Azospirillum sp. TSH100: one gene and its partner. The protein of the gene in region 1 interacts with the protein of each later gene in a pairwise test. Links are inferred from orthologs where the notes say so. Each region holds a gene or a part of one and is shown on either strand. Other genes may lie near its edges.

Region 1 (3,291 bases):
GACATGCCGAACAGCGTGAACATCAGACCGGCGACGGATGCCGCCGCAAGAACATTGACGACCCGGTTGCTCATGTGGTCCCTCCCGATGATGCCGTGGCTTAACGGTGCTTGTGCCGCTGTTGACGCGCCGGCCCCACCCGATATTCCATGGCATTCGCCAGATTTTTACAAGGCCCCGCCTCCCTTGGATGGCGGTGGTGAGAAAGGGGTGACCCGCGATGAAGAGCCTGTCGTCCGTCTGCGTCTATTGCGGCGCCTCCGCCCGTGTCGCCGATGTCCACAAGGACGCCGCCCACGCGCTGGGCGACGGGCTGGCGCGGCGCGGCATCCGCATGGTCTATGGCGGCGGCCGGGTCGGGCTGATGGGGATCGCCGCCGACGCCGCCATCGCCGCCGGCGGCGAGGTGGTCGGCATCATCCCGGAACACATCCAGTCGGCCGAGGTCGAGCACACCGGCCTGACCGAGCTGCATGTCGTCGACAGCATGCACACCCGCAAGCGCATGATGGTGGAGCGGTCGGACGCCTTCGTCATCCTGCCGGGCGGGCTGGGCACGCTGGACGAGGCCTTCGAGATCCTGACCTGGAAGCAGCTGCAACTGCACGACAAGCCGATCGTCATCGCCGACGTCGACGGCTACTGGCGCCCGCTGCTCGGGCTGATCGACCACATGGTGGCCCAGGGCTTCGCCCGCATCGACCGCTCCGCCCTCTACCGCGTCGCCGACCACATCGACGGCGTGTTCCAGGCGCTGGAGGCGTTGCCGGACGCCGCCCAGCCGGTCCAGCCCCGCAAGCTCTGAGGCATCTTCAAAGCCCTTCCCACGGTTATCCCCAGACTTCCCAGCTTGTGGATAACTTCTGTGCACAGCTTTTGTGGAGAGCCTTCCGCCCTTCACCAAGCGTTCGCGTTCTGTTTCTGATACTGTGTCCGTCATGAGCAACCAGACCTCATCGCTGTTCGATCCCCGCCCCTCCGCCGCGGTCAAGCCGACGGCCGAGTACCGCACGCCCCCCAACAACGAGGAGGCGGAGCAGGCGCTGCTGGGCGCGATCCTGGTCAACAACAAGGCCTATGAGAAGGTCGGCGAGTTCCTGCGGCCGGAGCATTTCTACGACCCGGCCCACCAGCGCATCTTCGCCGCCATCACCAAGATGATCGACCGCGGCCAGATCGCGAATCCGGTCACCCTGAAGTCGCTGTTCGACAACGATCCCGAACTGGCGGTGGAGGGCGGCAGCGCCTATCTGGCCGAACTGGCGGCCAACGTGGTGACGGTGGTCAATGCCGGCGATTACGGCAAGACCATCCACGACCTGTTCATCCGCCGGCAGCTGATCGAGGTCGGCACCGACATGGTGAACGAGGCGTACCGCCACGACCTCGACATCACCGCGCTGGACCAGATCGGCGAGGCGGAGAAGCAGCTGTTCGACCTCGCCTCCACCGGCGACGTGCAGGGCGGCTTCGTGGCCTTCGGCGAGTCGGTCAAGCACGCCATCGCCACGGCGGAGGTGGCCTTCCGCCGCTCCAGCCACGTCACCGGCGTCACCACCGGCCTGATCGACATCGACCGCAAGCTGGGCGGCCTGCACCCGTCGGACCTCATCATCCTCGCCGGCCGCCCCTCGATGGGCAAGACGGCGCTGGCCACCAACATCGCCTTCAACGCCGCCAAGGCGCACATGCGCTCCAGCGGGCAGGAAGGCGGCGTGGTCGGTTTCTTCTCGCTGGAAATGTCGGCGGAACAGCTGGCAACCCGTATCCTCGCCGACGAGGTGCAGGTGCCCGGCGACAAGATCCGCCGCGGCGAGATCCGCGACACCGACTTCCCCAAATTCGTCCAGGCCAGCCAGGATCTGGCGCGCTGCCCCTTCTATGTCGACGACACGCCGGCCCTGTCGGTCGCCGCCGTGCGCACCCGCTGCCGCCGGCTGAAGCGGACCTCGGGACTCAGCATGGTGGTGGTCGACTATCTCCAGCTGCTGCGCGGTTCGTCCTCGCGCGGGTCGGAGAACCGGGTGCAGGAAATCTCGGAGATCACCCGCGGCCTGAAGGCCATCGCCAAGGAGCTGGACGTGCCGGTGGTGGCGCTGTCGCAGCTGAGCCGCGCCGTGGAACTGCGCGAGGACAAGCGTCCGCAGCTGGCCGATCTTCGCGAATCGGGCTCGATCGAGCAGGACGCCGACGTCGTGATGTTCGTTTTCCGTGAACAGTATTATCTTGAGCGCGCCGAGCCCTCGCGCCGGCCCGACGAGAGCGACGACAAGTTCAACGACCGCTATCAGCGCTGGCAGCAGCGCCTGGGCGAGGTGCACAACACCGCCGAGGTGATCATCGCCAAGCAGCGTCACGGTCCGATCGGCACCGTCCGTCTCTACTTCGACGGCCAGTTCACCAAGTTCGGCGATCTCGACCAGCACCACCAGACCGACGAGTGACCAGAGTGACGAGCGACCAGACCCCGCGCGCCGGCGCCATCCTTACCGTGGATCTCGGCGCCGTCGTCGCCAATTGGACTCAGCTGCGCGACCGCGTGGCTCCGGCGGACTGTTCCGCCGTGGTCAAGGCCGACGCCTATGGGCTGGGGGTGGCGCGGGTGGTGCCGGCCCTGGCCGCCGCCGGCTGCCGGACCTTCGTCGTCGCCCAGTTGGAGGAGGCTCTCGCCGTCCGCCGCGCGCTGGAGCCGGTGGCGCCCGAGGCGCAGGTGTTCTCGCTGGGCGGCCTGCCGCCCGGGTATGAGGGGGAGTTCATCGCCGAGCGCATCCTGCCGGTGCTGAACCATCTGGGCGAGATCGCGGCGTGGCGGGCCTTCGCGGCGGCGCGCGGCGAGGTGCTGCCGGCGGTGATCCACATCGACACCGGCATGAACCGGCTGGGCCTCGGCCCCGACGAGCTGGACGAGCTGGCCGGCCATCCGGAGTGGCTGGAGGGGATCGACGTCCGCTATTGGATGACGCACCTCGCCTGCGCCGACGAGTTCGACAACCCGATGACCGGGGAGCAGCGGGAGCGCTTCCGCGCGGCACTTGCCCGGCTGCCGAAGGCGAAGGCGAGCTTCACCAACTCGTCCGGCATCTTCCACGGCAAGGACCATCATTTCGACCTCGCCCGGCCGGGCTGCGCGCTCTATGGCGTCAACCCGACGCCGCATCTGCCCAACCCGATGCAGGGCACGGTGCGGCTGGACGCGCGGCTGCTTCAGGTGCGCAACTGCGCGGCGCCGATGACCGTCGGCTATGGCGCCGCCCACAAGGTGACGGGACCGGCGCGGATCGCCACCATCGG
Region 2 (3,207 bases), on another replicon or contig:
GCCGCATCCGTTCCTTCGTGAAGAAGGTCGAGGGTGCCATCGAGAGCGGCGACAAGTCCGCCGCCGCCGAGGCGTTCAAGTCCGCTCAGCCGGAGCTGATGCGCGGCGTGTCGAAGGGCGTGCTGCACAAGAACACCGTGTCGCGCAAACTGTCGCGTCTGTCGGCTGCGATCAAGGCTCTCTGATAGAGTCTTCATCCGCTCGTTTCAAAAAGCCGCGCCCGTGACTCGGGGCGCGGCTTTTTGCGTTTAAAGTAAATGTGTGGATGCTCGACAATTGTCTTAGATTGTTCTTAGGATCGCATATGAGATTCCGGATCGATCATGCGGTCAACGCGAACGTTTTTAACTTTTTAGCCCGTTCGCCATCTGTCCCATTGCCAGATTTCCGCAGTATGGTTAGACTTTTGATCCATTCGGTCGGGCAATTTGGGGTGATGCAACACTCTGTGTCCGTCTGAACACAGCAGCGAAATACTGAAGGTCTTACGCCGGATCAGGGCTTGTTGAGTCCCGGTCATTCGCACGATCTTCTTTTACTTACAAGCTGTCGCGCCCGGGGCGGGATTTACAATCCCGTCGACTCTGGCGTGTGCTTTTCGGATATAGTGTTCCGTTCGGTTTTTCCGTGTCCGGAGTCTTCCGGGCAGGACCAGACGGGCGGCCATTCCGGTTTCGGGGCCGGCCGGCGGAAGGAGCGGGAGTAAGGGAGCATGTCGGTCGGCGTGTCGTTGGATCAGCAGTGGGCGCGCATTCGCGGACGCCTGAAGGAAGAGGTCGGCGAGATCGCCTACCGGAGCTGGCTTCAGCCGCTGTCCGTCGCCAGCCTGATCGGCGGCGAGGTGTGCATCGTCGTGCCCACGCGGTTCATGCGCGACTGGGTGCTGACCCACTATGCCGACCGTATCCGCGCCCTGTGGTCCGGTGAGAATCCGGAAGTCCAGTCCATCGACGTTATCGTCGCCTCCACCAATCCGCCGGCGGCGCTCGTCGCCGACAATGACGACAGCGACGACGACCGCTCCGCTCCGGCGCCCCGTGGGTTCGACCAGCGTGGGTTCGACCAGCGTGCCGTGGACCCGCGCCCGGCTCCCCGTCCGGTTTCGCCGCCGGGTGCTTCCCCGCGACAGTTCGAGTCCGGCCTGTCCGCAGACGCCGCGCCGTCCACCGTCTACACCTCGGCCTCCTATGGCGGGGCGTCGGACGAATCGCCGACCGCGGTGCCGGCGATCCTGGAGGACCGGTCCGACCTGTCGGCCGCCCTCGACCCGCGATTCACCTTCGAGAATTTCGTCGTCGGCAAGCCGAACGAGCTGGCCCACGCCGCCGCAAGGCGCGTCGCCGACGCCACCGCCGTGACCTTCAACCCGCTGTTCCTCTATGGCGGGGTCGGGCTGGGCAAGACCCACCTGATGCACGCGCTGGCCTGGCAGATCCGCAAGAACGACCCGAACCGCAAGGTGCTCTACCTGTCGGCCGAGAAGTTCATGTACCAGTTCATCCGGGCGCTGCGCTTCAAGGACACGATGGCCTTCAAGCAGCAGTTCCGCTCGGTCGACGTGCTGATGATCGACGACGTGCAGTTCATCAGCGGCAAGGACTCCACGCAGGAGGAGTTCTTCCACACCTTCAACGCGCTGGTCGACCAGAACCGGCAGGTCATCATCTCTGCCGACAAGAGCCCGTCCGACCTGGAAGGGATGGAGGAGCGTCTGCGCTCCCGCCTCGGCTGGGGGCTGGTCGCCGACATCCACCCGACCACCTACGAGCTGCGGCTCGGCATCCTCCAGGCCAAGGCCGACGCGCTCCAGGCCAGCATCCCGCTGAAGGTGCTGGAGTTCCTCGCCCACAAGATCACGTCCAACGTGCGCGAGCTGGAAGGGGCGCTGAACCGCATCGTCGCCCATGCCGAGCTGGTCGGCCGTTCCATCTCGCTGGAGACGACGCAGGAGGTGCTGCACGACCTGCTGCGCGCCAACGACCGCCGCGTCACCATCGACGAGATCCAGAAGCGGGTGGCGGAGCATTACAACATCCGCGTCGCCGACATGCATTCCGCCCGCCGCGCCCGCGCGGTGGCCCGCCCGCGCCAGATCGCCATGTATCTGGCCAAGCAGCTTACCGCCCGCTCCCTGCCGGAGATCGGCCGCAAGTTCGGCGGCCGCGACCACACGACCGTCATGCATGCGGTCAAGAAGGTGGATGAGTTGCGCGCAACCGATCCGTCCTTCGCCGAGGATGTGGAACTGCTGCGGCGCATGCTCGAAAGCTGACGGTCCTTTGGTTTGCCAAGCAACCGCGACGTGTCGCCACGCCGCTATCCCATCGCGACGGGAAGTTTGCTAAGGTCCGCAAGCACGGAATCTTTGCGGACGGCAGGGTGTCGCGGTGGAAACGAATATCCTTGTCGCCGACGATTCCGAATACTTCCGCGACCTGATACGGACCGATCTGGAAAGCAACGGCTTCCGTGTGCTGCTGGCGGAGGATGGGGAGCAGGCGCTGTCGATCTATCGCAGCCACGACATCCACATCATCATCACCGATCTGGAAATGCCGGTGATGACCGGCCTGGAGCTGTGCTGGCATGTCCGGGCGGAGGACGACCAGCACCGCACCTTCACCATCCTGATGACCGGCGACACCGAGACAGCCCGGCGGATCGAGGCCTTCGATTCCGGTGCCGACGAATTCCTGGCCAAGCCCATCGACCTGTCGATGCTGCGCGCCCGCGTGCGGGCCGGCGAGCGCATCACCCGCATGCACCGGGTGATGGTGGAGATGCTGCACACCGATTACCTGACCGGGGTTCTGAACCGCCGCTATTTCATGGAAAAGCTGGAACGGGCCTGCCGCGCCGCGAAGGAAGCGGGGGGGCCGCTGGCGGTGGCCATGTTCGACATCGACCATTTCAAGGCGATCAACGACACCCATGGCCACAGCAACGGCGACCTTGCGCTGAAGCGATTCGCCGATCATTGCGCAGCCCAGGTGCCCGACGGCGGCTTCCTCGGCCGGCTGGGCGGGGAGGAGTTCTGCCTGTGCCTGCCCGCCGGCGATCTGGAATCGGCTCTGGCGCGGGTCGAGGCGATCCGCCGCTCCACCGCCGAACTCGTGGTGGAGACCGGCAGCGGCACCAGCTTCGGCTTCACCATCAGCATCGGCATGTGCCTGGACCGCGACACCGACTCGGTCAACGACCTGATGA

What was found.
Region 2: the proteins of E6C72_RS30035 (region 1) and dnaA interact in binary tests that used the Escherichia coli proteins (3 or more experiments, as listed by UniProt). The link is inferred for Azospirillum sp. TSH100 from one-to-one orthologs.

Annotation. Positions count from the first base shown.
Region 1 is NZ_CP039639.1:468,546-471,836, forward strand. The notes cover bases 218-3,191. They hold E6C72_RS30035 (replicative DNA helicase), read left to right. Parts: upstream 218-938; coding sequence 939-2,444; downstream 2,445-3,191. Other genes in these bases: E6C72_RS30030 (TIGR00730 family Rossman fold protein), read left to right, coding at 221-805; alr (alanine racemase), read left to right, coding at 2,450-3,191. In the rest of the region: E6C72_RS30025 (cytochrome c), read right to left, coding at 1-74; more of alr, read left to right, coding at 3,192-3,291. UniProt on the Escherichia coli protein: The main replicative DNA helicase, it participates in initiation and elongation during chromosome replication. Travels ahead of the DNA replisome, separating dsDNA into templates for DNA synthesis.
Region 2 is NZ_CP039634.1:1,106,062-1,109,268, forward strand. The notes cover bases 103-2,992. They hold dnaA (chromosomal replication initiator protein DnaA), read left to right. Parts: upstream 103-712; coding sequence 713-2,272; downstream 2,273-2,992. Other genes in these bases: rpsT (30S ribosomal protein S20), read left to right, coding at 103-185; E6C72_RS05310 (diguanylate cyclase domain-containing protein), read left to right, coding at 2,388-2,992. In the rest of the region: more of rpsT, read left to right, coding at 1-102; more of E6C72_RS05310, read left to right, coding at 2,993-3,207. UniProt on the Escherichia coli protein: Plays an essential in the initiation and regulation of chromosomal replication. Binds in an ATP-dependent fashion to the origin of replication (oriC) to initiate formation of the DNA replication initiation complex once per cell cycle.